One region of the Bradyrhizobium sp. JR3.5 genome, then DNA from elsewhere that is predicted to be linked to it. Evidence: riboswitches for the same ligand, from Rfam matches in the RefSeq annotation. Region 1 holds a riboswitch; the other holds the start of a gene.

Region 1 (14,901 bases):
CATGTCGCCTTCTCATGGAAGGACTATCGCCAAAACAGCGCGACAAAGATCATGAATCTCAAGCCCGATGAGTTCATTCGCCGTTTCCTGCTTCATACGCTGCCTGACGGCTTCCACCGCATCCGCCACTTCGGCTTCATGGCCAACCGCCATCGCGCTGCCAAGCTCGCCCTTTGCCGCGAACTTCTCGATCATGAGCGAACAGCCCCAAACGATGGCCAGCCGTCGCCTGTGGATTCGGAGGCTCAAACCTGGGCCGAGGTTCCTGCCTGTCCCGATTGTGGTGGCGTCATGCGCATCATTGAGCGCTTTCGACATAGCTTCAGACGCCCCAGCCCTCGAACATCACCGTTCCGATGCGACACATCGTGAGCCAAGTCATGTCGTGCACGACGATCATCATTCGTCATTTCGCTCCCAGCGTCTCGATCATCGCGGACGATGTCGAATCCGTGCTGTCACACTGCGCGACAACAACCGTCCGATGCAGCAAAAGGCCTATCGCGATCTCAGGCGAAGCGCGTCTGATCTCAACTCTTCCAGGATGCGCACTCCTGTGTCTCTGCCTCACGCGCCGAGCCAGCAGATCGGGCATGGCGATCTCGAACAATCCCCATAGCTGCAAAACCGCGAATAGCCTCCCGCGCCTTCGTTCAATCCGGCTTCAATGAGGTCGCGTCATAAGCGCCTGCCGCGCCCTCGCGTGAGCGCGACCTCACAGAACCCTCCAGATTCCCAGAAGGGACAATTTCTGATTCAAACTCCATGCTGGAACGGGGGCCAGCATGGATGACGCGACCCTATTCGGAAGATCTTCGTGAACTCGCTCTGGCGCGGGCTGACGCGGGCGAGACCGTTCGTTCGATTGCAGAAGCGCTTCAGATCAGTCCTTCCTGTGTGACGAAGTGGAAGAATCTGCGGCGGGAGACCGGAGGCGTTTCTCCCGGCAAGATTGGCGGTCACAAGAAGCCGGTTCTGTCCGGCACCAATGCCGACTGGCTGCGCAAACGCATTCGCTCCGGCCCATTCACTTTGCGGAAGCTGACGCAGGAACTGGCTGCGCGCGGGATCAAGACCGACGTGCGGGCAGTGTGGACGTTCGTCCATGCCGAAGGGCTGAGCTTCAAAAAAAACGATCCTGCCGGCCGAACAAGATCGTCCCGATATCGCGCGTAAACGGACGCGCTGGAAGACCCATCAGGGCAGGATCGACGCCTCGCGCCTGGTCTTTATCGACGAGACCTGGATCAAAACCAACATGGCGCCGCTGCGAGGCTGGGGACCGAGTGGGCAACGTCTCCAGGCGTCTGCGCCTTTCGGCCATTGGAAGACCATGACCTTCATCGCGGCGCTGCGCCACGACCGGATCAGCGCGCCATGGGTCATCGACGGCCCCATCAATGGCGAGCTCTTCACCCTCTATGTCGAGCAGGTGCTGGCGCCGACCCTCGCAAAGGGTGAACTCGTCATTCTCGACAATCTCGGCAGTCACAAGGGCAAGGCGGCGCGCAACGCCATCCGCGCCACAGGAGCCCATCTGCTCTTCCTGCCGCCCTATAGCCCCGACCTCAATCCGATCGAGCAGGTCTTCGCCAAGCTCAAACACCTGATGCGAGCTGCGCAGCCACGTGATGTCGAAGCGACTTGGCGCAAGGTCGGCGAACTCCTCGACGTCTTCTCCAAGGAGGAGTGCGCCAACTATCTCAAAAATTCAGGGTACGTTTCCGTATAAACACATCATGCTCTAAAGATCGCAAATGCGTGATCAGGCGCCACCACCGGTTGCCTTCATTTGGGCACGTATCGGGAACAGGCTGTGGAACCAGGACGCAAAGGCGGCCGCCGCAGGGGGTGCCTGCAATTGACGTATCGATCCCACAGCAGCTGGCAGGACGTGGATCTGCGCAATCTCGTTCGGGTCATCTCGGCCTGCACCCTCGGACTCTGGGCATTTGCGGCCGGCCTCCTGATCGGGACCTTCCTGTTTTCATGACTGGCTTGGTGGACGCGCCGCCCGGTCTACCCGCCGCTCAGGTGATGTGCGGCGACGAACAGGACGAGCGCGCTCAGCACCAACGCTGACGCGGCGCCGGCAACGCCGCGGGCGAGTTCAGCCTTCGAAAGATTGGACCTGGTTGCCATCACAACCTCCTGCGCGTGCGAGCTAAGGCCGGTCCGTTCCGACGGTGAGGCTCGCTCTCGCTGCTCGGACCACAATCGCATCATGAGGATGAACACATCATGAGCAAAACGAATGGCCCGTGCTGCCGGTTCCAAATTCCGACCGCAGGGTTTCGGGTCGCGGGCACCGGCCGCACGCGGCAAGCGGGCAAAGCCGCGTAGGAAGAAGGTCCGGAGCGCGCAAGCGTCCGCGCCTACCACTCTTCCGGACAGGGATCGACGATCTTCCAGAGATCGACGCCGTTCTTGATCTTCTTCATCTCGGTGGTGAGCCCGCCATTGCGGCGGATCCAGTCCTTCACCGTGTCGGGATAGTAGGACATCAGGTCGGAGGTGCCCTCGAGGCTGGTGACCTTGATGCCGAAGGTGAAGGCCTTGTCGTAATAGGCCTGGTGGAAGCCGATGCTCGCCTTCGGCGTCACGCAGATCTTGTTCAGCGGCACGATGCCGAACACCAGCGTGCAGGCCGAATTGCAGATGCCGTCGATCACGACCCGCTCGCGGCGCTCGCGGATCTGCTTGTACTTGGCCTTGTACTCCTCGACATAGCCGCCATGGTCGCGCGTGATGTGCAGAACGGCCCGCGCTGGCGTGACCGCCAGAACCGAGAGCAGCAAAGCGACAAGGGGCGTGATGCGCATGGAATGTTCTAAACCGAGGGAGAGGCGGCCCGGGCGGACCTGACCCCAAGACTCTGGCCGGACTGTGTTGGCAATCCGTTAAGCATCCCCAAAAAGGCAAAATTTGGCGCGCTGTGACCGATTTCCCGCAGCTTTCGGCCGGATTCCGGGTTAAATGAAGTGCTAGAGGACCTTGGACCGGCTGGAGAAGCCGATTCCCGCGTGAATGCCCGGAGGCCGCCAATGACCAAGACCAAGCTTTTCGCCGCCCTCGCCGTGACCGTTTCCCTGGCCATTCCGGCCCTCACCCCGGCTGCAGCGGCCGACCTCTCGGCCACTCCGCGCCACCACCGGCATCACCACCATGCGCATTGGGGCCTGCCCTACCACATCAGCTATCTGCACAATTACGGCCCGGGCCCGGCCGCCGGCAGCTTCGCCTATTACGACGGTCCCGTCGACCAACACGTGCTACCAGGGCTCGGCCGCCTATATCGGCCAGGATCATCGCCGGCATCCCTGCTTCTGAGCTCAAGGCAAGGCCGGCGGGATGCGCGGACGCCGCGCCGTCCCTGCTGGCCCCGACAGCCCAAGTCTGATAATCGACCCGCAACGCGCTCGTAGCTCAGCTGGATAGAGCATCGGATTTCGATTCCGAGGGTCGGGAGTTCGAATCTCTCCGAGCGCGCCACTGGCGCACCACCCAAATCGATTGGACTTGCCTGGTTTCTGACGCCCCCGGCGACATGGAACCGGGCCGATTAACGCTCCCGCGGTTTGGGCTTCCCTTCCCCTTGACGCTGTTGGGCGCCGGGGTGATAGGCTACCGGCATTTCAAACGGCCATTTTGAATGAACGATTTATCGGGATTGAAGCAGCTTTTGCTGGTGGTTTTGATCTTCGTGCCTTTCGAGCGACTGCTCGCCGCGAGGCCTCAGAAGATTCTCAGGCGTGGCCTGCTGACCGATATGGCCTTCCTGTTTCTCAACGGGTGGCTGGTGGTGGGCGGCGTGATCGCCATCATGACGACGGCCGTTCTGGTCAATCAGTCGATCCTGCCGGCAGCGGTGACGCAGACGATCGGCGATCTTCCGTATCTGGTGCAAGTGCCCATCGTGATCCTGATCGCGGACCTCGGCGTCTACTGGACGCACCGCATCCTGCACGTCGTGCCTGCCATGTGGCAGATCCATTCCGTTCATCACGCGGTCGAGGAACTGGATTGGCTCGCTGCGGTTCATCAGCACCCGCTCGACGTCATCTTCATGAAGGCCGGGGCGCTGTTTCCGCTTTACGCACTCGGTTTCTCCGCGGAAGCGATCGCCACTTACCTTCTGATCTACTTCTGGCAGACTTGGCTGGTTCACGCCAATGTCCGCCTGAACTACGGACCACTGCGACACATCCTGGTGTCGCCGGAATTTCACCACTGGCACCACAGCAGCGAGACGGAAGCCAGGGACAAGAACTTCGCCGGACTGTTCTCGTTCTACGATGTGCTGTTCGGGAGCGCCCACCTTCCGAAGGGGCAGAATCCCAAGACATTTGGCGTCGATCATCCAATGCCTTCCAGCTATCTGGCGCTCCTGGCCTACCCGATCGTCGCGTGGACCTCGAAGCGCAAGCGCAACGACCCGCCAGCCGCCCAACCTCACATGCCAAGTGGTGGCGAGCCTGCGCAGCCGCGCCAGAGCGCGCCGCTGAGCTAACTCCGCAGGCTCTTGTCGCCGAACCAGCGCCGGCAGGCGCGGCTGAAGCTCGTTGCGTCGGTGTAGCCGAGCGCGGCCGCCATCTCGTCGCGCGATTGCGTGCTCGCCGCGAGCATTGTCCGGGCGCGCTCGCGCAGCACGCCGTCGAGCAGCGGCCGGAAGGCGCAGCCCGCCTCCGCCAGCCGCCGCACCAGCGTCCGCCGCGAGGTGCCGACGAGGCGCGCGGCCTCCTCCTCGCCGAGCCGCTGCGGCAGCCGCGCCGCAATCAGGCTCTCGACGATCCGCGCCAGCGCCGCGGTGTCCGACCGCGGCTTCTCGATTTCCTCGAGCGCTTCGATGGCCTTGGCGTGCAATTCCGGATCGGCAAACGGCGAAGCCCGCGCGCATAGCTGCTTGGGCACGTCGAAGATGAAGGCGGCGGCGTTGAACTTCACGGCGCAGGAATAATGCTGCATCAGCCGCTCCGCGCCCGCAGGCGGCGGCCAGGGAAACTGCAAGGTCGCCTGATCGATCGCATCCTCGAGCAGCTGCGCATAGACCGCATGCACGTTGAGGCTGACCGCCAGCGCCACGGCGCGCCACAGCGCGCCTTCCATGGCGACCGCAGGAGAGATTTCAATCTGGATCGAGCGCGGCGTTGTGCGCAGCCGGTTGCGGATAAAGGGCGCGCGGGTCGACCCGAAGCGCGCGCCGGTGTTGAGCGCATCCGCGATGGTCGGTGCCGTCCTGGTCGCGACGTCGAGCGCGCCCTGCAGCGACGTCGACCAGACCGCCGCGGCCGACAACGGCCACAGCTCGCCATGCCGGCGGGTGATGTTGGCGGCGAGGATCACCAGCGACGACACCGGCATGTGAGCGCCGGGCTGGTCGAGCACGTCCTGCTCGATTGCGGTGCCATGCAGCAGCTCGTCGCGTTCGCCCCGCGTCTTACCGAACGCCCGCACCAGCGCCCGCGCATAGCTCACGGACACCGGCGTGCGAAGGACATCGGCCTCCGATCCCTGCATTGCCTTGGCGCCCTCCCTCGCGAGCGTCCAGCCGAACGGACCTGATGGAACAGGCCTTGGCGCAAAATGCCACAAAATTGGCCTGTTGGGAACTGGCGGCGCAGGCCCGCCTAGCGGCATCCTCTCTGCGACAACGGCGAACGCCGCCTCGACAAGAAATGCTGGAGGGAATGCGATGATCTTCACGGGCACCAATGCCGCTGGCGAAACGATCACCTACCGGGACGGCAAGCGCTATCTGTGGATGCTCTCGTTCATCCCGCCGCTGATCCCGCTGTTGTCCTACTGGCTCTTCCTGCGGACGCACGATCCGCTGGTGACACTGATTCCGTTCGTCTTCATCTTCATCCTGATCCCGCTGCTCGATGTGCTGTTCGGCGAAGACACCCACAATCCGCCGGCGGAAGTGGTCGCCGCGATGGAGGCCGATCCGTATTACCTGCGGCTGGCGCGCATCACCGTGGTGTTTCCCTGGATCAACTACGTCGCCCTGATCGCCTTCTTCGGCACGCAGGAGCTGCCGTGGTGGTCGTATGTCGCCCTGCTGCTCGGCGTCGGCACCATCAATGGCGGCGCGCTCCTGATCGGGCATGAGCTCGGCCACAAGGCAGACCGGCTCAACATCTTCTTCGGCATGCTCGCCAACTGTGCGGTCGGTTACGCCCATTTCCGCGTCGAGCACAATCGCGGCCATCACACCTGGGTCGCGACGCCGGAAGATCCCGCCAGCGCGCGGTTTCGGTGAATCGATCTACGCCTTCGCGACGCGTGAGCTGCCGGGCGCGTTCAGGCGCGGCTGGCGCAATGAGGCCGAACGGCTGACCCGGCGCGGCGAGCCGGTCTGGTCGGTCAACAACGAGATCCTGCAGGGCTTTGCGCTCACGCTCGTCGTCGCGGCGATTCTGATCGCGCTGTTCGGCTGGAAGGTCGCGCCGTTCATCGTCGCGCATCATTTCCTCGGCTGGTATGCGCTGACCCAGGCCAATTATGTCGAGCACTACGGATTGCTGCGCGAGAAGTTGCCGAACGGCCGCTACCAGGCGGTCGAGCCGCGCCACTCCTGGAACACCAACCACATCGTCTCGAACCTAATGACGTTCCATCTGCAACGTCATTCCGATCACCACGCCAACCCGATGCGCCCCTACCAGTCGCTGCGCGATTTCGACGACATCCCGCGGCTGCCGAACGGCTACACCGGCATGTTCGGTCTTGCCGCGATCCCGCCGCTCTGGTTCCGCGTGATGGACCCGAAGACACTGGCGTGGGCCGGCGGCGACAAGAGCAAGCTCAATCTCGGCGACCGGCCGGTGAATGCATGTCGCGACGGGCGCCGCTTCTAGGTCTGCCCGGACCGCCGCTTCATCGCGCCGATGCCGAGGAACGAGCCGTTCACGGACGGATACTGGCTGGTGAGTTCGAACGCATCGAAGCCAGGTGCTTCGAATTCCTTCAGGGCTTTCCAGAGCAGCGTCGTATCCGGACAGGCCTGGGAGTGGATGTCGTGATGTACGATGATGCTGGCGTGGGAGCGCACCAGCAGGTGATCCTGCATCGCACCGCGCAGACTGTGATCGCCGTCGATGAAAACGAAGTCGGGCCTCAGCCGATCGACATGGGCACCGACCAGCGGTGACGTCGAATAGGCCTGGAGATAGACCGGCTCGATCGAAGCCTGCTCCTGCAGCAGCTCGAAATAGGTCGCGATGGAGGGCGTCGGCGCGATCGGATCGAGCGCGATCACGGTCTTCAGGTCGGCGCCGCTGTGCCTCAGCCACTCCGCAACCAGGACGAACATGCCGCCCCAGCGGCAGCCGATTTCCATATAGGAGGAAATGCCGGACGCGTTGCGCGCGAGCCAGGCCAGATAGGGCGCGAGCTGGTTCGGGTACTGCCAGAGGTGGAGGCCTCGCCGAAGCTCGGTGCAAGCTCCGGCGGCTGCTCGTGAAGCAGTTCGTCATTGAGCCCCAGCGCGGGAATGAATTCGCGTTCGAGGAATTCCACATCCAGCCGCTGCGCCGTGCTCAATGCGGCGATGGTGCCGATCGCGTCACGAACGAACGGCGCAAGATCGGCGAAACGCTGGTATCGGTCATCTGGAGCTTGAACTTGCTGGGCGTTGAGCATCGGTGCGATCGGGCCGGACGGTTGGATGGGAGACTGCTGGCGGTCAGCCTCATCCTCCCTCAACGGCGCGAGCGCCCTTCCCGAGCGGAGAATCTTGCCCTCCGCCGCTGATCGCGCGTCGGTCCACGGCGCGTCTTGCCGCCACCCGTTCTCACCCGCTCGGGATCTTCCGGCGTACGGCTTCCACGCCGGCATCGGTGACGCGATATTTCCGCCCCATCTCCGGCAGGATCCAGCCCTTCTCGATCATTCCGGCAATGGTGCTCGGGCCGACACCCGCGGGAAACGGCCGGCGATGTCGGATCGCATCGATCGCGACCCGCTCCAGATGGGTGGCGACATGCGAGGGGCGCGCGCGAAACGCCTTTGCCATGATAAGGACCGACAGCACTTCGGCGCGCCGGCGCACGGCCGACGCGCTGCGGGTCAGTTCGTTGCTGATCTCGAGAGCGTTCTTGCCGGCCCTGGCGAGTTCTCTGAGCTTCTCGTCCTCATCAGAGCTCCAGCGCCGCACGATCCCCATCTGGCCCTCACCGCCTGGATACCCATCTCGAACCGATGCATACGCAGGCGGCGCCGATTTGCCATGTGACTTTCGGCACCTCTTGATGTGACGTTGGAGACTGTCGCCATCAGGAAGGCCGATTTCGAAAACGCTCCTAGTGCTTGCTGGGTTCAAGCGTGATGAGCACGCCGGTCGGTTCGGGCTCGTGCGGCCGCAGCGACGTCAGCTCCGGATCGCTCCACTCGGCAAGGCTCACCACCTCGCCGGTCTGCCCCGGCATGTCGGAGCTCTGGGCGGGTTCGAGCACCTTGAGCCCGCTAGTGTCGACGAAGAATGTGTGCTCGCCGAACACGCTGTTCAGCTGCGCCACCGCCGGATGATCATCCGGAAGCACCTGCGCGTTGAGTTGCGTCATGGTCTGCTTGACTTGCGTGGAATTAAGCTTCATCCGCTGCTCCTTGTTGTTGGTTCCGGCCTGAGTGGTTTCCTTCAATGGTTTCCCTGGCTGGTTCCTCCCCGCCCGCGCCCGTCGCCGCGGGCTTCGAAGTCTCGAACCGATCAGGCCACGAAACGTTCCGCACGCGCGACGCATTGACCGCGTGCGCGCGGGTTCCAGATCCGTCGCTATGTGAAGTGTGGCGCGACGTCCGGCGCACCCGCTCGCTACGTGGCGGACGGCTTCTTCCTGGCGAGCCCTTCCAGATGCACGCGGCGCGCAGCGGATTTGCGTGCGCGCGCCCTGGTGCGGCAGGCCCGGCAGCGCACGGCCTTGGTGAACACGTCGCCCTTGGCGGTCTCGTACCACCATTTCTGCTGCAACGGCGTCCAGACCTCGGCAACGCCGCAATCCTTGCAGACAAAGGGCTCGGGCCGATAGGTTCCGCGTTCGACGAAATCAGGAATCGAATAGCTGTTCGAGGCGGCGAGCTGGCTCGTGACCACCGCAACCTCGTCGCGCGCCAGCGCGATCTTGTAGTCGCGCAGGCGCTGCCGTTCGGCGGCGCGTTGCGCCAGCGTGCGACGCCATTCCTCAGCCTTGCGCTGTTTGGCTTCGATCTCGCCGCGCGTCTGCTTGCTCCGCTTCACGCCCATGCCATCCGTCTTGCACCGTATCGACGAACTTGCCGTCCGGCAGCCCGGCCGTATCAAGACGACGTCATTGATCCGCTGCAGGTCGGCGCAGGCTTGCCATGGTAGCCGCAGCATCGCGGGGCGGCCAGATCGATCCGGGCGGAGGTTACGTCCGCCCCTGCTCCGCCGGTCGCATGTGGATCAGCGCATCGAGAACCAGGACAAGCACGGGACGCTGCTCGTCGTTGACGAGCTCGGTCTTGAAGATCACGACGGCGTCGCGCCGCTCCGACCTGATGGTGATTTTCTGGATCCGGGATTGGCCGGTGAGCGTGGCTCCCGGGCGAACCGGGCTCGGCAAGCGGATCTCGAAGCTCCGCCCGACGATGCCCGCCACCTTGGTCCAGATCGCCTCCACGACGAGCCGCTGATAGATCGCAATGGTGTTGAAGCCGCTTGCGATCAGGCCGCCGAACGGGCCCGCCGCAGCCGCGACGGGGTCGGTATGGATCGGCACCGGATCATATTTGCCGGGCGAACTCCAGGATCTCGGCTTCGCCGATCGTGTAGGTGCCGAGCTGGAATGTCTGGCCCTCGGTGAGATCTTCCGCATACAGCATCGCGCGCCTCCGTCTGTCGCGCGACGATAGACCAATGCTGCGGGCTTTCCATGACCCCCGGGGTCATGAACTTCGCGCACCGGGCTCCGGGCGCGCGGAAACGACGCGAGCGGCACCCGCCGCCCGCGTCTCGCTACAAGCCCCCGCGGCTATTGCAGCCGCGCCGCCCTCGCCTTCGCGGCCTTCACCGTGTTCTCCATCAGGCAGGCGATCGTCATCGGGCCGACGCCGCGCGGCACCGGCGTGATCGCGCCGGCGACCTGCACCGCTTCGTCGAAGAAGACGTCGCCGCACACCGCGTAGCCGCCGTCCGGCTTCTCGACGCGCGTGGTGCCGACGTCGATCACGATGGCCTGCGGCTTGATCCAGTCGCCGCGCACGAGCCCAGCCTTCCCCACCGCGCTGACCAGGATATCGGCCTGACGGCAGATCTTGCTGATGCCGTGGGTGTGGATGTGGGTTTGCGTCACGGTCGCCTGCTCCTGCAGCAACAGCGCGGCCATCGGCTTGCCCACGATGTTGGAGCTGCCGATCACCACGGCATGAGCGCCGGTGAGATCTCGCCGGATCGACTTGATCAGCCGGAGACAGCCGAGCGGCGTGCACGGCACCAAGGCATCGTCGCCGTGAAACAGCCGGCCTGCATTCAGCGCGTGCAGGCCGTCGACATCCTTAGCGGGATCGACCGCCGCCATCACGCGCAAGGCGTCGATATGCGCCGGCAGCGGCAGCTGGATCAGGATGCCGTCGACATCGTCGCGCGCATTGAGCGCGTCGATCCTGGCAAGCAGATCGGCCTCGTTGGCGTCATCCGGCAGGCGCTCGACCTCGCCGCGCAGGCCAATCCGCTCGGCCATCCTGACCTTGCTCTGTACGTAAATCTGGCTCGCCGGGTCACAGCCAACGAGCACGACCGTGAGCCCGGGCGCGCGGGGCAGCCGGTCCAGTTCGCTCGCAACCTTGTCGATGACAATTTGGGCATGTGCATGCCCATCAAGAATGTTCGCCGTCATGGCACCTCCGTTTCGAAGCGGTGCCCAGGCGCGCGGCGTTCAGTCTCTGCGCTCCCCGATGGTGGTCCATCCAAGCGCCAGTCGCGCAGATGCCGCCGTCATAGCCGCCCGGCCCGGCAAACGCAAATCACGCTCGCTTGCGGCCGAACCGGCGACGAATTGCCCCTGTTTTTGCCGGTGGATCGGTGCCGGGCGGGGCCCCTCCGGGGGTAGGATTCGGGCAGAACTTGCGATAAGCCTCGGCGCTTGCCGGACTTTTCCGATCCCCGGCGCCATCCTTCCGGTCATCACGCCACTTCGGACATTTTCACCATGAGACATATCATCCTCGCGCTGGCGCTCCTCTGCCCGGCTGCCGCGCTTGCTCAAGGCACCGCTCCAGCCACCACGCCACCGCCCGCCGCTGACAAGCCGGCGGCGGCCTCGCAGCCGATGGTCGGCGACAAGCCGCTGGTCCAGGTCGGCAAGAAATCGGCGGCCAAGAAGGGCGAGAAGGCCGCAGCACCCGGCAAGCCGCAATCGGTCGCGCAGAAGCTCCAGGCCTGCCAGGACATCGACGACGCCACCAAGGAGCGACTGATGTGCTACGATGAGATCTTCAAGCCGCAGCCCAAGCCGAAGGCCGCCCCTGCCAAGGGCGTCGCCGAATGCCGGTTCGTCAAGGAGGAGGACGAGCGGCTGACCTGCTACAACGGCTTCGCCGACAAGATTCCGCGCCTGCCGCGCTAACCGGTTCCGGCCACCCCGGGCGCCTTCCCGCAACCGGTTACCCGGCTGGCATCGCGGACACGAAAACGCCGCCGCAAAGTGTTTGCGGCGGCGTATCGATTGCCGATTGCGGCGTGTCCGTGCCTACCAGGTACCGAAGCCTCCGAAGAAGCCCATGCGCGGCTGCTGCTGCGCGACACGGTAAGGCTGATACATTCCGGGCTGGGCCAACCGCATCGGCTGCTGGGAATGGGTATGGCTGCGCGCAATCTTGCGCTTCTTCGGCGCCTGCACCGGCTGCTCGGCCGGCTTCGCCTCGGCCACGACCGGCCCCTTGCGCGCGTCAGCCTTCTCCGGCGGAATGAACTGGGCGAACGTGTCACGGACGCGGGCCTGCGCCGACGCATCGCTGGCAGCCGCCGGGGTCGCTGCGGCGACCGCGTTCACTTGCGACGGAACGATGGTCGGCAGGTTGGTGTCATACACCACCCGCTCCGGCAGCTTCTGGGTCGACTTGATGCGTACCATGGTCTTGCTGTCGACGCCGGGCGACGACAGGCCCTGGCTGGCGACTACGGCCTCCTGCGGTACGATGGCATTGACGATGAAGAGCAGCGCGAGCAGCACGCCACCAACGAACAGGAAATAACGCGCCACAGGCATTTTGGTAGCTCCCCCCGCGCTACGGGCGCGGTTCAACTCGACGCGACGACATCTTGTCATCGCGCAACGAATTCATCGTCTGCGCATGATCACCCGGACAGACGCCATCCGCCCTCCCGGGTCGTTCTCTAACGGTCGGCTTATTAGTTAGTTCCTGCCTGGCCGTTACGGTTCACCCGGCAAGTCAATTCCCGGTCACTTTTTCGGGATGCAGGGTTTAGGCGCGGCTGGCGGTCACGACCGTGCATTTCGCCTTGTTTGCGTTAACATTTACGAACCCGATCAGCATCGGCGGGTAGGTCTTGCGGCTCCTCATGGCGATGGTGTCCGGGATCAGCCGCTTGCGTTCGGTCACGGGGCTGCCGTCGCCGCGGATGAAGGCGCAGGCGATCTCGATATCCTTCACCGCGAAATCATTGGCATTGCGCAGCGTCAGGGTGACCAGCACCTTCGAGCCCAGCCCGCCGCGCCGCCAGGATTGCGAGGCGATCCGCAGCCTGTCCAGCGGCGATCTTTCAGTACCCGGCTCGGGACGCTTTGGCCGCTTCGGCCGGCTGCGCGGCGGTGGCCACGCCGACTGTGGCCGGCTCAGCTGCCGGTGCGGCTGGCGTGTCCTTTCCAGCTTGATTTGTGATTTGGCCGGGCTGCACCCCGGTCGATGCATCCTGCACGGTGCGGATGACGGCGGAAGACACCCGCCAGACATCCTGGTCTCCAGCATCGCTCGGCTCGGGGAGCATGAACCACGCCGCAATTCCGGCGACCGCGATCACCGACAGCAGCAGGCTGGCGTAAAGGCCGCCCTCACCGAGACGTCCGGCGCCAAATCTTCGAAACGACGCCAAGCCGATCCGCATCGTCGTGCCCTCACCCTCGACGCCCGATCAAGCCGTCACCCAGCACAGAAGCCGCAGGCATCGCAGCGTGCGGCATCCGGGACGGCCGCAGGTCGAGCGGCCACGCAAGATCAATCACCGACCGCCGGAATGGTTTCATTCCGGGACGACAATCTTGCGGCTGGCATCACGGAGGCATGGTATCCCAACGGACCGATCGCTAGATTTGCGCCGCCCGAGAGCGAGTGCCGCGCCCCAAGCGCGCGCGAGAACAACAAGGAGATCGCAATGCCTGTCGTCACCTGGGACCACGTCCATCTGCGCAGTCCCGATCCCGAGGCCACCGCGACCTGGCTGCGCGACATTCTCGGCGGCGAGATCATCCGCGGCCCCGGCCGCATCGACGTCCAGCTCGGCGGCGCCAAGGTGTTCATCGCGGAGGTGACGCAAGGCGACGGCGTCAACGCCCCGCCGGTGACGCCGTATCAGGGGCTCGATCATTTCGGCCTGACCGTGAAGGACATCGACGCGGTCGCGGCCGAGATCAAGGCCAAGGGTGTCGAGTTCACCAAGGAGCCGACCACGATCCGCCCCGGCGTGCGGATCTGCTTCATCCGCGGCCCGCAGGGCATCTCGATCGAACTGCTCGAGCGCGACCAGAAATACGCGTGAGCGAAGACCGATCCGCTACGTCATGCTGCCGGGCATGAAGCAGCGGATCGTCACGCCCATGTAGCTCTTGATCGGCCAGACCATCGCGCGGCCGACCCGATTGGGCTCGGTGACCACAGCCTCGTCGGGGACGTCGACCCAGGCCCCATCGAGGCGCACGCGGTAGTGCCCGTCCTTCGACTCCCAATCGACATCGCTGACCGCGCTGCCGTCGGCATCCGAGCAGCACGGTCCCTTGCCGCTGCGCAGACCGTCGAACCATTCCTTGAGCGGCGAATTGGCGTAGCGGCCGTCGGGATCGCGCGCCCGCGCGATTTGTACGGCCGCCGCCAACACCAGCATCATCAGCCCGAGAGACACCATCACACGGCCCGCACGACGGGCCCAAGTTCCATTGGCATTGCGAGGGCGCGCCAAACGGCCGCCCGATTCAATCCAGTCTGACATGTGTTCGCTCCAGCACTCACCGGCCAGTGCAACCAGAGCTATGCATTTCGCGGGCCAGTTCGATTCGCGCGCACGGTCCGCTGTCATCGCGCCGTCACACCGCCTGGCAGGAACCGAGGGTTCACGGTCAGCCCGGATACCCCCGGAATCAACCTGCCGCATTGCACGAGGTTGCTCGCTTTGGCATAAAAAACCAATCCGGATTGCTGCGGGCGCGACAGCCGGTACATGGGACGTTATGAAGAACGGGCTGTACTCAATCCACGTCACCCTGCTGGACGGACGCGTCGGCAAGGGCAGCGGAGTGATTCTTTTCCGCGACGGGCAAATTCTCGGCGGCGATGCCTATCTCTATTACACCGGCAGCTACACGGTGAAGGGCGACGCGTTCAAGGGCGAGGTCCTCGTGCAGCGCCACACCACGCCGCGCGAGACCGACAACCCATTGTTCGGCGGGCCCGCGCCGGTGGGCATCGGCGTCTCCGGCACCTTCACCGACACCCGCGGCACCATGAGTGGGACCGCGCTGGTCGGCAAGGCGAGCCTGATCTTCGGCGCCACGCTGCACAAGCTCGCGGATATCAATTAGGTCATCGCACCGGCATCTGACCCGTCATCCTAAAGTGCGAGCGTAGCGAGCCTCGAAGGATGCACGGCCCGGTCGGTGGCCGTCGATCCTTCGAGGCTCGCTGAAGAGGCTCGCACCTCAAGGATGACGGAGC
Region 2 (14,901 bases), on a different contig from region 1:
GAAGCAGTCCGGCAACATCACCGCGGTGAACTACAACACCGGCAAGATCAAATGGCAGGTCAAGACGCCCGAGCCGATGATCGGCGGCATCCTCGCCACCGCCGGCGGCCTGGTGTTCACCGGCGAGGGCAACGGCAAGTTCGCGGCCTATAATTCGTCGAGCGGCAAGGAGCTGTGGAGCTTCCGCGCCGGCGCCGGCGTCAACGCGCCGCCGTCGAGCTACATGATCGGCGGCAAGCAATATGTCGTGGTCGGCGCGGGTGGCAACACCCAGATCGATTACAAGCGTGGCAACAACATCATCGCCTTCACGCTCGACTGAGCCGAGGCGGGATGCATAATCGCGCGGCGAGGCGGGACCGGTTCGGTCCCGCCTCTGTTTTCTTCGGATGAGCCAATGTTCGGTAAATTGATGATGTGCGGCGCCGCGCTGCTGCTGATGGCGGCGCAAGCGCGCGCGGAGACGATCGAGGAGAAGGTGCAGGTCTGCACCGGTTGCCACGGCGAGGACGGCAAGCCCGTCGACAAGACCATTCCGACGATCTGGGGCCAGCAGGCCGGCTATCTCTATATCCAGCTCCGCGATTTCAAGCGCGGCGATCGCAAGAGCGAGATCATGCAGCCGATCGCGACCCAGTTCGAGCGCGACGACATGCTGGCGATCGCGGAATATTTCTCGCAGAAGCCATGGCCCGATCTCGGCCAGCCGCGCGCGCCCAAGGATGTGGCGGAGAAGGCGGTCAGCGCCAGCCGCTCGGTCGGCTGCCCGGCCTGCCATCTCGATCGCTTCCAGGGCGACGGCACGGTGCCGCGGCTTGCCGGGATGGGACGCGACTACCTCGCGAAAACCATCGCCGATTTCCGTACCCGCGCGCGCGGCAACAATCCCGGCATGTCCGACCTGATGCTGGCGACGTCGCCCGACGACCTCGCCGCGCTGGTGGACTATCTGGCGGGGCTGTAGCGGGCAGGGCTATCGCATATGCGTCTTTGGTGATCGAGGGTGGGCGCCGGCGCCCGACCCGTTCTGCATATCTGCGAGTCAAGTTCCGGTTGCCGTACAACCGATCAGTTCGGTCGAGACCTGGACACCACGCCTGGAACAGGAAAGGCCCGGCACATCTCGATGCACTCCGACCTGAGACGCGCGACGACCGCATCGTCTCCGTTCGCCTGCAGAGCCGCCGCAATGAACTCACCGATACGGCGCATTTCGAGGTCTCCCATACCACGCGTGGTCGCCGCCGGTGTCCCAAGGCGAATACCGCTTGGCCTGAGCGGCGGGCGCGGATCGTCTGGAATAACCTGCTTGTTTGTGGTGATGGCGATGGCATCGAGCACGTCCTCGGCTGCTCGCCCGTCCAATCCGACGGACGCTACTGTATCGACGACCATCATGTGATTGTCCGTCCCGTCCGTGACCAGCTTCATCCCGCGTTCCATCAACGCGCCGGCAAGAACCTTCGCGTTGTGCAGAACCTGCCGCGCGTAAACCTGGAAATCCGAAGTCGCCGCCTTCTTGAGCGTCACGGCAATCCCGGCCACGACGTTCATGTGAGGTCCGCCCTGCAAACCTGGAAAGACGGAAGCATCGATCCGACCGGCATTCTCCTTCCGGCACAGGATGATCCCGCCGCGGGGGCCGCGCAGTGTCTTGTGGGATGTCGTCGTCATGATGTCGAAGCCGGCATCAAGCGGATTGCGCATGACATTCGCGGCAACCAACCCGCCATAGTGGCTCACGTCAGCCATCGTGAGCGCGCCAACTTCGTCGGCGATACTCTTGAATGCCGCATAGTCCAGGTCGCGCGGATAGGAGCTGTAGCCGCACAACACCATCTTCGGACGCGCTTCACGCGCAATCGCGCGCAATTCATCGAAATCAATCGCGCCGTTTGACGGGGCCGTCTTGTAACGAACGAAGTTGAACAAGCGCCCCATGTGGGACACCGGCGCGCCATGGGTGAGATGACCGCCGTGGGAGAGGTCCATGGCGAGAATCGTGTCGCCGGGCTTCAATAGGCCGAGATAGACGGCCTGATTCATCGGTGATCCGGAAAGCGGCTGAACGTTGGCGTGCTCGGCACGAAAAAGCGAGCAGGCCCGCTGGCGTGCGAGGTTCTCGATGCTGTCGGTATACTGCTGGCCGCCGTAGTATCTGCGTCCCGGATATCCCTCGGAGTATTTATTGGTGAAGATCGATCCGAGCAGTTCAAGCACCTCCGGGTACGTGTAATTCTCGGACGGAATCAGTTCGACGCCGTCCTGTTGACGGCGCTCTTCCCCTACCAGGGCGGCAGCGATCTCTTGATCGTTGATGGACAGTTCGTTGTGAAATGACGGCATGCTCGGGCTCCTCAACACGCTGTTTTTCCAGCAGATTGGTTGCCCAGGCGATCGGCGTTGGAACCCTTCGCGCTTCCCCGTGGTCGATTCCACGTTAGCTCGCCAGTCGCGCGATAGGACGAATGAGCACGGAGACTCTTCGTAGAGAAAAATCTAGCCGACCCGCGGACCTTTCGCAACCAATGAGTCCATCGCGTCATGCCTCAGCGCGGCGTCAGCTCCTCGCGCAGCGCCGACAGGATGGTGAGATCGGCGGCGTGCTTGCCGGCCTTGTCGGCCAGCGCCGCATCGGCGCCGTGGGCGAGCAGTGCTTTCGCGATCGCCGGGTGGTTGCCCTCGGCGGCGATCATCAGCGCCGTGCGACCGCGGGCGTCGCGTTCGTCGATCCTGGCGCCTGCGTCCAGGAGATAGGAGACGACCTCGAGCGCCTGCGCCTCCGGCACGGTCTCATCGGGGCCGGCCGCCCACATCAGCAGCGTCAGATCGTTGGCATAGCGTGCGTTGATGTCGATCTCGAGCGCGAGCAGCTGTTTGACGATGCCGAGCTGACCGCCGGCGGCCGCATACACCACCGGCGGCTTGCCGGTGTCGTCGGCCTTGCGGCCGTCGGCGCCGTGCGCCAGCAGCATGCGCACCACCATGTCCCGGCCGGCATAGGCGGCGGCCGCGACCGCCGAAGCGCCGCTGCGTCCGGTGAGATTGACGTCGGCGCCGCGGTCGATCAGGCGTTGCACGATTGCGACATGGCCGCGCTCGGCGGCAAGATACAGCGCGGTCGATCCCGCGAGGTTGCGCGCATCGACCGGCGCACCGCGGGCCAGCAGCAGGTCGACCATGTCGAGATGGCCGGAGCGGGCGGCGTGGCTCAGCGGCCTTGCGCCGAGCCGGTCCCCGCGCGTCGACCGAGGCGCCGCCATCGAGCAGCGCGGTGGCGAGATTGATGCAATCGGCATTGGCCGCCGCAAACAAGGTCAGCGAGATTTCGACTGCGCTGAGCTGCGCCTTGTCGGTTTCGTATTTGCGGATCAGCTCGCGACACCGCGCCGGGTCAGCCGCCGCGCGGCTGCTGTCAACGTGGCCTGCAACAAGCAGCGCGGCGAGGGCGATGCAGCGATACAAGACGTGTCCTCCGTATGGCCTGCTGACGGCATCGCCATTCGGATTGAGCGTCGCATGATCCTTGATTGCTGCCAAGCCGCGCGGCGATTTTCAAGCCGCGCAGGGATGTCGCGCCGCGCAGCGCCGTTGTGCCGCGCGGCGTTGTGCTGCTCTAACCGGTCTGTCCGGTGCTCGCATTCGCAACGGCGCGCGCGACATTGGCGATCACCTCGTTGCACTTCTCCATCGGAGCACTTGCCCCGGTCAGGTAGACCGTCACCACGATCGGCTTGCGGCCGGGCGGCCAGAACACGCCGATATCGTTATAGGTGCCGCGTTCGCCGGTGCCGGTCTTGTCGCCAACCCGCCAGTCGCGGGGCACGCCGGCGCGCAGCCTCGTGTCGCCGGTCTTGTTGGCGACCATCCAGCCCACCAGCTTCTGGCGCGAGGCGGCGTGCAGGACGTCGCCGATCACCACGCGCTGCAGACTCTTCAGCATCGCGACAGGGCTCGTCGTGTCGCGCGGATCGCCCGGCACCGCTTCATTCAGCGCCACCTCCCAGCGATCGAGCCGGCTCACATTGTCGCCGATGGTGCGGAAGAAGCTGGTGAAGCCGGCAGGCCCGCCGATCTCGCGCAGCAGCAGGTTGGCAGCGGTATTGTCGCTTAGGGTAATGGCGGCCTCGCAGAGTTCGGACAGCGTCATGCTCGATCCGACGTGTTGCTTGGCCACCGGCGCATAGGCCAAGATGTCCTTGGCCTCAACCTGCACGCGCTGGTCGAGGCTGGATTCGCCGCGGTCGACCCGGTGCAGCACCGCGGCCGACGCCAGCGCCTTGAAGGTGCTGCACATCGGGAACCGCTCGTCGCCGCGCTGGCTCGCGCGCAATCCGGTCTCCATGTCGAGCGCGGCGACGCCGAGCCGGCCGCTGGTTGCCAGCTCGATGCGCGCAAACTCCTCCTGCAGCCGTTGCGCCGGCTCGCCCGGTGCCGCCGCTGCACTTTGCCGCAGCAGGGTCCAGGAGGCCGCAAGGCCCAGTGCGCGCAATCCCAATGTCCGTCTCGTCAGCATGTCCCGTCTCCGTTGGCGGCGCGAACCTGCCGAACGGCGTGACGGCGCACAAACGATCATTTATACAACGAGGCATGAGAAAAACTTGGTCATGACGCCATGCGCCGGCATCTCCCGCTGAACGCGCTGCGCGCCTTCGAGGCTTCCGCGCGGCTCTTGAGCTTCACGCGCGCGGGGATGGAGTTGCGCGTGACGCAGACCGCGATCAGCCACCAGGTCAAGCAGCTCGAGGAACTCCTCGGCGCGAGCCTGTTCCGCCGTCTGCCGCGCGGACTGGTGCTCACCGACGAAGGGCTGGCGCTGTTGCCGGTGCTGTCAGACACGTTCGACCGGATCGGGGCTGCGATCGACCGCATCGAGGCCAAAGGCACGCGCGAGGTCGTCACCGTCGGCTGCGTCACGACGTTTGCGACCGGATGGCTGTTGCAGCGGGTCGATCGCTTCAAGCGCGCGCATCCCTATATCGACCTGCGCCTGCTCACCAACAACAACCGCGTCGATATCGCGGGCGACGGGCTCGATCTTGCGCTGCGCTTCGGCGACGGCTCGTGGCACGGCACCGAGGCGATCCATCTGCTGTCCGCGCCGCTCTCGCCGGTGTGCTGCGCTGACGTGGCGGGCCGGCTGCGCAAGCCGTCCGATCTCGCGCAGGAATTCCTGCTGCGCTCCTACCGCGCCGAAGAATGGCCGTTGTGGTTTGCGGTGGCCGGCGCGCCATGCCCGAAAATCCAGGGACCGATCTTCGACAGTTCGGTTGCGATGGCCGAGGCGGCCGCGCGCGGCGTCGGCGTCGGGCTGGTGCCGACTGCGATGTTCAAGAACGAGCTGGCGTCGGGCCGGCTGCTGCGGCCATTCGCGGCTGAAGTCCCGGCGGGGTCCTATTGGCTGACCTGGCTGAAGTCGCGCGAGGTGACGCCAGGCATGCGCGCGTTTCGGGATTGGCTGCTGGATACGCTGCGGGCGGAGGTGAGCGAGCGCGAAGAGGTGAGGGGCGCGGTGGAGATGGCCGCCGCACGGCCCAAGCCAAAAGCCAAAGCAGAAGGCCAGAACAAAGCCCGCGAAGAAGCGGCAACGCTAGTCGAAGTTCATCCAGCCCCGTCATCCTGAGGAGCCGCGAAGCGGCGTCTCGAAGGATGTACGGCCCAGCTGGTGGCCGTCGACCCTTCGAGACGCGCTACGCGCTCCTCAGGGTGACGGTGAGGGAGCAGAGAGCGCTGCAGCCAGCTACGTGCTCGACCTGATCGAGCAGGGCGATCCGCCGCTACGCCAGATGGCACGCCACAGAATGCCCGTTGCTGCCTTGCCGTAGCTCCGGCGCGCTCTGGCGGCAACGCTCTTCGGCGATCGGGCAGCGGGTGTGGAAGTGGCAGCCCTTCGGCGGATTCATCGGGCTCGGCACGTCGCCCTTGAGGCGGATGCGCAGCTTTTTCGCCTTGGGATCCGCCACCGGCACCGCCGACAGCAGTGCCTTGGTGTAGGGATGCTGCGGATTGCGGTAGAGATCGCTGGCCTTGGCGAGCTCGACGATGCGGCCGAGATACATCACCGCGACGCGGTCGGAGATGTGCTCGACGACGGAGAGATCGTGGGCCACGAACAGATAGGTGAGGTTCAGCTCGGCCTGCAGATCCTCGAGCAGGTTGATGACCTGGGCCTGGATCGAGACGTCGAGTGCCGAGACCGGCTCGTCGCACACGATCAGCTTCGGCTCCAGCGTCAGCGCGCGGGCGATCGCGATGCGCTGGCGCTGGCCGCCGGAGAATTCATGCGGATAGCGCCGCATGTGCTCGGCCTTCAGCCCGACCTTGACCAGAAGGCGCGCGACGCGGTCCTCGCGCTCGCTGGCCGAGGTCACGAGATTATGGATGATGAAGGGCTCGGCGAGGATCGCGCCGACCGTCATGCGCGGGTTGAGCGAGGCGAACGGGTCCTGGAATACCAGCTGCATGTTGCGCCGCATGGCGCGCAGGTCGCCGCCGCCAAGCCCGATCACGTTCTGGCCGTCGAACACGACTTCGCCGGAGGTCGGCTCGATCAGCCGCAGCACGCAACGCCCGGTGGTCGACTTGCCGCAACCGGATTCGCCGACCAGCCCCAGCGTCTCGCCGCGGTTGACCGCAAACGACACGCCGTCGACCGCATAGACCTGCCCGACCTCGCGCGACAAGAGGCCGCCGAGCACCGGAAAGTGCTTCTTCAGATTGCTGACGCGCAGCAGCGGTTACGAAGCACTCGCTCATGACGCGTCTCCGAGGTGGCAGGCCATGCGATGGCCGGGCGCGATCTCGCGCAGCCGCGGCTCCTGGTCGGTGCAGATGCTCATGGCGTGTTTGCAGCGGGAAGCAAACCGGCAGCCGGGCGGCGGGTTGATCAGGATCGGCACCGAGCCGCCGATCGCTTCCAGCCGGGTCTTGTGCTCGGCGTCGAGATCGATGCGCGGGATCGAGCGGATCAGGCCCTGGGTGTAGGGATGGCTCGGATTGCCGAACAATTCGTCGACCGGCGCCTCTTCCACAACCTTGCCGGCATACATCACGACGACGCGCTGCGCGGTCTCCGCGACCACGCCCATCGCGTGGGTGATCAGCATCACCGCCATGCCGAGGCGCTCCTTCATGTCCTGCAGCAGGTCGAGGATCTGCGCCTGGATGGTGACGTCGAGCGCGGTGGTCGGCTCGTCGGCGATGACGAGTTTGGGCCGGCAGGCCAGCGCCATCGCGATCATCACGCGCTGGCGCATGCCGCCGGAGAACTGGTGCGGATAGTGATGCACGCGGCCCGCGGCATTGGGGATCTGCACCAGCTGCAGCATCTCGATGGTGCGCTCGAGCGCCTGCTTCCTGGTCACCGCCTCGTGGCGGCGCAGGCTCTCGGCGATCTGCTCGCCGATCGTCAGCACCGGGTTGAGCGAGGTCATCGGCTCCTGGAAGATGAAGCCGATCTCCTTGGCCCTGATGTCGTCGAGCTGATGGCTGGTCAGCGGCGCCAGATCGCGGCCCTCGAACATGATCTCGCCTGCGACGATCTTGCCCGGCGGCATCGCGATCAGCTTCAGGATCGACATCGCAGTGACGGTCTTGCCGCAGCCGGATTCGCCGACCACGCAGAGCGTCTCGCCGCGGTTGATGCTGATGTCGACGCCGTCGACCGCCTGGACGATGCCGTCGTCGGTGGTGAAATGGGTTTTCAGACCCTTGATGTCGAGCAGCGCCATCAGATCACCTTGCGCGCATCGAGCGCGTCGCGCAGCCCGTCGCCGATGAAGTTGATGGCGACGACCGCGATGAAGATCGCGCCGCCCGGAAACAGCGCCCAATGCGGGCCGATGTCGAGAAAGTCCTTGGCGTCATAGAGGATGCGGCCCCAGGTCGGCGTATCCGGCGGGAAGCCGAGGCCGAGGAACGAGAGCGTCGATTCGGCGATGATCGCGGCGGCGACGTCGATCGTGCCGGCGATGATCACGGGTCCCAGCGCATTGGGCAGGATGTGACGCACCACCTGCCGCACCGGGCTCGCGCCGAGCGCACGCGCCGCCTCGACGAATTCCTTTTCGCGCAGGGAGAGGAACTGGGCGCGCACCAGGCGTGCGACCGGCATCCAGCGTAACCCTCCGATCACAAGCACGATCAGGATGAAGATGCCGCCCTCCGGGCCGAACACGGCCTTGAGCCCGTCGCGGAACAGATAGATCAGCATCAAGAGCAGCGGCAGTTGCGGCAGCGACAGGAACAGGTCGGTCAGCCACATCAGCGCATAGCCGAGCGGGCCGCGCGACATGCCGGCGAGCGCGCCGATCAGCGTGCCGACGAACACCGAGACCAGCATCGCGGCGAGGCCGACCGCGAGCGAGATGCGGCCGCCATAGATCATGCGGGCGAGCAGGTCCTGGCCGAGATCGTCGGTGCCGAACGGATGCGCCAGCGAGGGGCCCTGCATGCCTGCCACCACGTCGATGTCGCTCATCGAGACGCGCCAGACGAACGGGCCGATCACGACGGCTGCGATCAGCAGCAGCAGCAGCACGGCGCTGACCACGGCAGGCCGGTGCCGGCGGTAGCGCCGCCAGGTTTCGCGCCAGGGCGAGTAGCCGCGCCGCTCAGCGGAAGGAGATGCGAGGGTCAAGCCAGCCATAGAGGACATCTGCAATCAGGTTGAAGAGCACCACGAGACACGCGAACACGAAGGTCACCGCCATCACGACCGGCGTATCGTTGGCGAGGATGGACGAAATCAGGAGCGAGCCGATGCCGGGAATCCGGAAGATCTGCTCGGTGACGATGGCGCCGCCGAACACGGCGGGCATTTGAAGTGCGATGAGCGTGACGACCGGGATCATCGCATTCCGCATCACATGCTTGACGATCACCTTGGCCTGCCCGAGCCCCTTGGCGCGCGCGGTTGTGACATAGTCGAGCCGGATCACGTCGAGCATCGCCGAGCGCACGAAGCGGGTCATCGACGCCGCCTGGAACAGGCCGAGCACCATCACCGGCATGATGGCCTGCCGGATCATCTCCAGCAGCCAGGGGATGCCGCTGCCGGGCACGTCGGTGTAGACGAAGGGCAGCCAGTCCAGCTTCACCGAGAACACCAGGATGAACAGGATGCCGGTGAAGAAGGTCGGCAGCGAGAAGCCGATGAAGGCGAAGGTGTTGGCGAGCTGGTCGAACAGCGAATAGGGCCGGGTGGCGGCATAGACGCCGACCGGGATCGCGATCAGCAGCGCCAGCAGCTGCGCCGAGCCGATCACGTAGAGCGTGGTCGGCAGCCGTTGCAGGATCAGCGTGTCGACGTTGATCCGGCTGACAAAGGAGAAGCCCCAGTCGCCCTGCGCCATCGCCGCAAGCCAGTGCAGATAGCGGAGGTAGATCGGATCATCGAGCCCGAACTTGGTGCGCAGCGCGGCCTGTACCTCGGGCGGCACGTTCGGATTGGTCGCGAGCTCGCTGAACGGATCGCCCGGCGCGAGCGCCAGCACGACGAACAGCACGACCGAAATCCCGAGCAGGCTCGGGATCGCGATCATCAGACGGCGCAGGATATACTGACTCATCGAGAGATCATCTAGCTAACGCTCGCACCTTGAGCACGTTGATCTTGCTTCCAGTCGAAAGGCGAGCTTCACCTCGCCCCGCGTGCGGGGAGAGGTCGGAATTCAAGCACAGCTTGAATTCCGGGCGAGGGGGACTCTCCAAGAACTCATCTCTCACGGTATTTGCGGTCGGAGCCCCGCTCCCCGAGAGGGAGAAGATGCACCCACTCAACTCCGAACCCGTCCCCGTGTCTCAGGTTTCACGATACCAGTCTTGCAGATTGTCGGTTTGGTTGGCCCAGCCGGAGAGTGCGGGCCGCACCGTGTTGGAGCAGGCTTCCACCGCAAGCCGATGCATCACCGGGATCATCACCGTGTCCTGCCACATCAGATCGTTGCACTTGATGTAGAGATCCGCGCGCTTGATCGGATCGGTCTCGGTATCGGCGGCATCGACTGCGGCGTCGAAATCCTTGTTGACCCAGCGCGGGAAGTTCGGTCCCTGCCACTTGTTCTCCTTGGTGGCGACGTTGCGCGAATGATAGCGGCGCATGTGCAGGGCGGGATCGGGTTGCGTCATCGGGATCTGGAACATCTCGATGTCGGCATAGAAATGGGAGTAGGTGTCGGGGTTGGCGACGTCGGAGGAGAAGAACACCGAGGCCACCACCGATTTCAGCTCGACGTCGATGCCGGCCTTCTGGCAGGCCTGCTTGACGATCGCCTGGGTCTTCTGCCGCGGCCCGTTGATCGAGGTCTGGTACAAGAGCTTCAGCTTCTTGCCGTCCTTCTCGCGGATGCCGTCGGAGCCCGCCTTCCAGCCGGCCTGCTCGAGCAGCGCGCTCGCCTTCTCGGCCGAGAACTCCCATTTGGTGTTCTTGGAGACGAACTCCTCGGGGCCGTTGAGATAGTTGGCGGTGGCGCGGCCGGCGCGGCCGTAGATCACCTTCTTGATGGAGTCGCGGTCGACCAGCAGCGCGAGCGCCTGGCGCACGCGCGGGTCGGACAGGATCGGATGCTTGGTCTTCATCGACGAGCGTTCGCCGTCGACCTCGGTGTTGGGGTCGGTGAAGTTGATGGCGATGAACTCGATGTCGCCGCCGACGGCATAGAGCGTCTTTCCCTTGCCGCCCTTCTCCAGCCGCAGCAGGACCTCGTCCTCGACCTGGATATTCCAGGCGAAATCATATTCGCCGGTCTGGATCACCGCGCGGGCAGCCGACACCGCGTCGCCGCCGCCCTTCATCTCGATCGTGTCGAAATAGGGCCGGTTCGCCATGTGGTAGTCCTGATTGATCTCGCCGCGGATCAGGTCGCCCGGCTTGAATTCGATGAACTTGTAGGGTCCGGTGCCGACCGGCTTCAGATTGGTCGACGCCTCGCGCGACTTGCCGCCCTTGAATTCCGCGAACAGGTGTTTCGGAATGATGCAGCCATAGGCGCCGACGAACGCGTTGGCCCAGAACGGCGTCGGATCCTTGAACTTGATGCGGACCGTGAGCTCGTCGACCTTCTCCACGGTCATGCCGGCGTACGTCGCGCTCGAGACCGCGGCCGTCGCGGGGTCGCTGGCATATTCCCAGGTGAAGACGACGTCGTCGGCGCTGAACGGCTTCCCGTCATGCCATTTGACGCCGGGTTTGAGTTTCCAGACCACCGATTTGGCGTCGGCGGCGAGTCCGCCGTTCTGGATCGAGGGGATCTCGGCGGCGAGGATCGGGTTGAGATGGCCGTCGACGTCCCAGCTGGCCAGCGGCTCGTAGAAGATGCGCGAGCCGTCCTGGTCCTTGGTGCCGGTGGCGAAATGCGGATTGAGCAGGGTCGGGCCCTGCCACCACAACAGCTTCAGTGGACCGCCGCCGCCGCGCTTGGTCGGCTTGTAGGGGTTGGGGCTCTGCGCCATCGCGACGCCGCCGATCGCCAGAATCTGGTTCGCCAACGGCGCGGTGAGGCCGACGGCAATCATTCGCTTGACGAAGGCGCGGCGGTGCATCCGTCCGTCCCTTACGTCGTCGATCATCCCGCGCAGATTGTTGTCGAACATTGTCCCCTCGGTCCGGCTCACGTGTGATTGCGGCGGGCCTTGGAACCGGCCGCCGTGCTGGCGGCAGATGGCACACCGAATGACCGCGAAGGTCAACGCCTCCCGAGGTTCAGCGACTAGGTCTTTTGGCTATCGCTTGTGCAGAACCGCTCAGCGCCGCACATCGGTTCGGCATTTCGGTGCCAAAGCGCGCCTGCGCGCACCTCGCAGTGCGGAAAATTTGTTCGTTATCCTTTGTTCCGAGATGCTTTTTTGTCACGCGCGCGCGTTTTCGAGCGAAGCGGGTGCCGGTTCGCGCGACGAAACCGCGTCAAAGCAAAAATCCAGAGGCCCCGCTCCGCTCCGATCGGATCAGAATAGGTGCTGGCCGGGCCTCGCATCGACGCGCAGGCCCGGCCGCAGATGCGGCGCTCAGGCGACCGACATGTCCAACGGCGGTGCAACATTCGCCGGCAGCGGACTGATATAAGGTGTTCGGGTGGTCCGCTTCTTGAGGTCGGCCTTGGCGGCCGCGATCAGCGCCGGCTCCATCAGCGCCTTGACGCCGAGGCCGGCCATCGCCTTGGCGGCCTGCACCATTGCCTTGTGTGCGGCAGGCGTCTTGCCCTGCGCCACAACCTGCCAGGTGTGGAACGGCGTGCCGATTGCAACCGTCGGTGCATGGACCTGCACCGTCGGCACCACCCAGCTGACGTCACCGACATCGGTCGAGCCGATCAGCGGATTGCGCTTGGCGTCGATCGGCACCAGGAAATCGGCCAGCGGCCGGTCAGTCGGCTCCATGCCGATCGCGTAATAGACCGAGGCGATGTCCTTGTCGGTCAGGGTCGCGCGGATCTTGCCGGCGAAATCCTTGTCGGCATCGTCGAAATGCGGCGGGCCGAGATCCTCCATGATCCGGTGCAGGGTCTGCTCCAGCGGGGTGTTGGGCAGGATGTTGGAGACCGCGGAGATGATCTTCATCTCCATCTTGGTCTCGGTCATCAGGGCTGCGCCCTGCGCGATCTTGTTCACGCGCTCGACCAGCTCGTTCATGCCGGGCAGGTCGCGGGCACGGATCGAGTAGCGCACGCGGGCATGGGCCTGCACCACATTGGGTGCAATCCCGCCGGTGTCGAGCAGCGCATAGTGCACCCGGGCATCGCTCGGCATGTGCTCGCGCATGTAGTTGACGCCGACATTCATCAATTCCACCGCATCGAGCGCGCTACGGCCGAGATGCGGCGAGGCCGCTGCATGCGAGGTTCGCCCGGTGAAGATGAAATCGGCACGGGTGTTGGCGAGCGACGGCGTCACCGCGACCTCCCAGAAACTGTGCGGATGCCAGGTGATGGCGATGTCGGCGTCCTCGAACGCGCCACAGCGCACCATGAAGGCTTTTGCCGCGCCGCCTTCCTCGGCCGGACAGCCGTAGTAGCGCACCCGGCCCGGCACCTTGTTGGCAGCAAGCCAGTCCTTCACCGCGGTCGCTGCGAGCAGCGCGGAAGAGCCGAGCAGATTGTGGCCGCAGCCGTGGCCGTGGCCGCCGCTCTCGACCGGACGAGGTTCGGCAACCCCGGCCTCCTGGCTGAGGCCGGGCAGGGCGTCATATTCGCCGAGGAAGGCGATAACCGGGCCGCCCTCGCCCCATTCGCCCATCACCGCGGTCGGAATGTCGGCGAGGTTCTCGGTGATGCGGAAACCCTGGTGGCGCAGCTCGGCCAGATGTTCGGCGGATGAGCGCGCCTCGGTGTAGCAGACCTCGGGCATCGCCCAGACCCGGTCGCTCAATTCGATGAAACGCGGCTTGATCGTGTCGACGCCGCGCCAAACATCATTACGGTTGTCCATTTGCTTCGGTTCCTCAACTAAGGCAATCTGAAGCGCGAAAGGCTAGCAGCTTGGCATGATGTCGCCTAGCGCCGGCCGGCAGATCAGCTGTTCCGCAACGTCACGTCTCGGTGTGGTTTTCTCTCGATCATGGCATGGTCATCGCATGACGCGCCGCTTCGCGTTACAATCCGGCGATGAGTGATTCAATTCCGTCTCTGCTACCTAGAAACTCGGGCCACCAGTTCGTGATCTATGCCGACGCCTGCTCGGGGGTAGCCGGCGCGCTGCATGAGCGCACCTTCACATCGGTCAACAACGTGGTCCGCCGGCTGCATCCTGCGCCCGAATTCATCCTCTTCCCTGGCGACGAGATCATCGGCCTCACCGCCGATGCCGACGCGTTGCGCGAACAGTGGCGGCATTGGCTCGACACCGAAATGGGCTGGCTCGACCGGCGCGCGGTGCCGCTGTGGCACACGACCGGCAACCACACCACCTATGACGAGATGAGCGAGGCGGTGTTTCGCGAGGTGCTGAAGCTGCCGCGCAATGGTCCGCCCGGTCAGGAGGGGCTGTCCTACTGGGTCCGCCGCGACGATCTCGTGATGGTGTTCGTGCACACGCTGTGGAGCGGGTTGGGCGGCGAGGGCCATGTCGAGACCGACTGGCTGCAAGCGGTGCTGGAACAGCACAGCGATGCCCGGCACAAGCTGGTGCTGGGTCATCATCCCGTGTTCCCCATCAACGGCTTCAGCGGCAGCTATCAGCGCGAGATCGGTCACGAATACAGCGCGCGCTTCTGGGAGATCCTGGTCGGCGCCGGCGTGACCGCCTATCTGTGCAGCCACATCCTCGCATTCGATGTTCAGGTCCATCGCGGCGTGCTGCAGATCTGCACGGCGGGTGCGGGCACCGCGCACCGGATGCCCGAAGGCGTCGAGTATCTGCATTGCGTGCAGGCGGCGCTCGATCAGGATGGTCTTCGCTATCAGGTGCTCGACACCGAAGGCGCCGTGCGCGAGCAGTTCGCATGGCCGCTGCCCTCTCTCGACCGCGCCGCGTGGTCGCCATTGCCGCACGGGACCAGCCCTGCGCCGCTGTCAGGAACGCCGGCGCCCGCGACGGTGGTCGCCCTGAAATTGTCGGGCCGCACGGCCGCGGCAAGCGCCGCGCCGCAAACGCTGCTCTGTACGCCCGTGCCTGACATGATCGCGCCGCTCTGGCTCGGCCTGCGCGGGCCGAACCAGACGCTCACCCTGATCCTCGGCCGCGAGCCCGGGCGTAGTCCGCATTACTGGGTCGGTCCCGATCTCGGCGATGAGCGGGATTTCGACCTCGACATCGCCTTCTATCCGGACATGGGACCGGGAGGCGTGCTGTGGCGACGCCGCGGTGACATCAGCTGGACGTCGTTCGCGGCGATATCGGCGACGGGGCTCGAGCGGTTCTCGTGGCCCGCGCTCTGGAGCGTCGGGTGCGGACAGCATGGACCGGACG

Evidence for each region. A riboswitch is a leader RNA that binds a small molecule or an ion and turns the genes downstream of it on or off. The one in region 1 is predicted to bind ZMP and ZTP.
Region 2: it holds a riboswitch for ZMP and ZTP, as region 1 does, so the genes downstream of both, ACVWW1_RS22700 (serine hydroxymethyltransferase) here and ACVWW1_RS07045 (bifunctional 5,10-methylenetetrahydrofolate dehydrogenase/5,10-methenyltetrahydrofolate cyclohydrolase) in region 1, are expected to answer to the same signal.

What each region holds. Positions count from the first base shown of each region.
Region 1 is NZ_JBSRYV010000001.1:1,409,693-1,424,593, reverse strand. It holds gene ACVWW1_RS07125 (hypothetical protein) at 1-3, opposite strand, end outside; partial or broken gene ACVWW1_RS07120 (IS91 family transposase) at 1-372, shown strand, start outside; one part of gene ACVWW1_RS07115 (IS630 family transposase) at 790-1,125, shown strand; one part of gene ACVWW1_RS07115 (IS630 family transposase) at 1,127-1,732, shown strand; gene ACVWW1_RS07110 (hypothetical protein) at 2,020-2,142, opposite strand; gene ACVWW1_RS07105 (hypothetical protein) at 2,376-2,822, opposite strand; partial or broken gene ACVWW1_RS07100 (hypothetical protein) at 3,045-3,330, shown strand; tRNA gene ACVWW1_RS07095 (tRNA-Arg) at 3,416-3,492, shown strand; gene ACVWW1_RS07090 (sterol desaturase family protein) at 3,653-4,510, shown strand; gene ACVWW1_RS07085 (helix-turn-helix domain-containing protein) at 4,507-5,517, opposite strand; partial or broken gene ACVWW1_RS07080 (alkane 1-monooxygenase) at 5,693-6,860, shown strand; gene ACVWW1_RS07075 (hypothetical protein) at 6,857-7,342, opposite strand; gene ACVWW1_RS07070 (hypothetical protein) at 7,462-7,755, shown strand; gene ACVWW1_RS07065 (hypothetical protein) at 7,796-8,167, opposite strand; gene ACVWW1_RS07060 (hypothetical protein) at 8,304-8,597, opposite strand; gene ACVWW1_RS07055 (zinc-ribbon domain containing protein) at 8,813-9,235, opposite strand; gene ACVWW1_RS07050 (MaoC/PaaZ C-terminal domain-containing protein) at 9,387-9,737, opposite strand; gene ACVWW1_RS07045 (bifunctional 5,10-methylenetetrahydrofolate dehydrogenase/5,10-methenyltetrahydrofolate cyclohydrolase) at 9,990-10,853, opposite strand; ZMP/ZTP riboswitch at 10,869-10,948, opposite strand; gene ACVWW1_RS07040 (hypothetical protein) at 11,166-11,582, shown strand; gene ACVWW1_RS07035 (hypothetical protein) at 11,706-12,224, opposite strand; gene ACVWW1_RS07030 (hypothetical protein) at 12,442-12,672, opposite strand; gene ACVWW1_RS07025 (hypothetical protein) at 12,740-13,081, opposite strand; gene ACVWW1_RS07020 (VOC family protein) at 13,349-13,732, shown strand; gene ACVWW1_RS07015 (hypothetical protein) at 13,748-14,179, opposite strand; gene ACVWW1_RS07010 (GrlR family regulatory protein) at 14,418-14,768, shown strand.
Region 2 is NZ_JBSRYV010000002.1:1,228,797-1,243,697, reverse strand. It holds gene ACVWW1_RS22710 (outer membrane protein assembly factor BamB family protein) at 1-322, shown strand, start outside; gene ACVWW1_RS22705 (c-type cytochrome) at 398-964, shown strand; gene ACVWW1_RS22700 (serine hydroxymethyltransferase) at 1,069-2,346, opposite strand; ZMP/ZTP riboswitch at 2,381-2,466, opposite strand; gene ACVWW1_RS22695 (ankyrin repeat domain-containing protein) at 2,550-3,299, opposite strand; gene bla (class A beta-lactamase) at 3,617-4,516, opposite strand; gene ACVWW1_RS22685 (LysR substrate-binding domain-containing protein) at 4,616-5,623, shown strand; gene ACVWW1_RS22680 (ABC transporter ATP-binding protein) at 5,778-6,734, opposite strand; gene ACVWW1_RS22675 (ABC transporter ATP-binding protein) at 6,753-7,733, opposite strand; gene ACVWW1_RS22670 (ABC transporter permease) at 7,730-8,647, opposite strand; gene ACVWW1_RS22665 (ABC transporter permease) at 8,613-9,569, opposite strand; gene ACVWW1_RS22660 (peptide ABC transporter substrate-binding protein) at 9,802-11,592, opposite strand; gene ACVWW1_RS22655 (M20 family metallopeptidase) at 12,004-13,422, opposite strand; gene ACVWW1_RS22650 (metallophosphoesterase family protein) at 13,650-14,901, shown strand, end outside.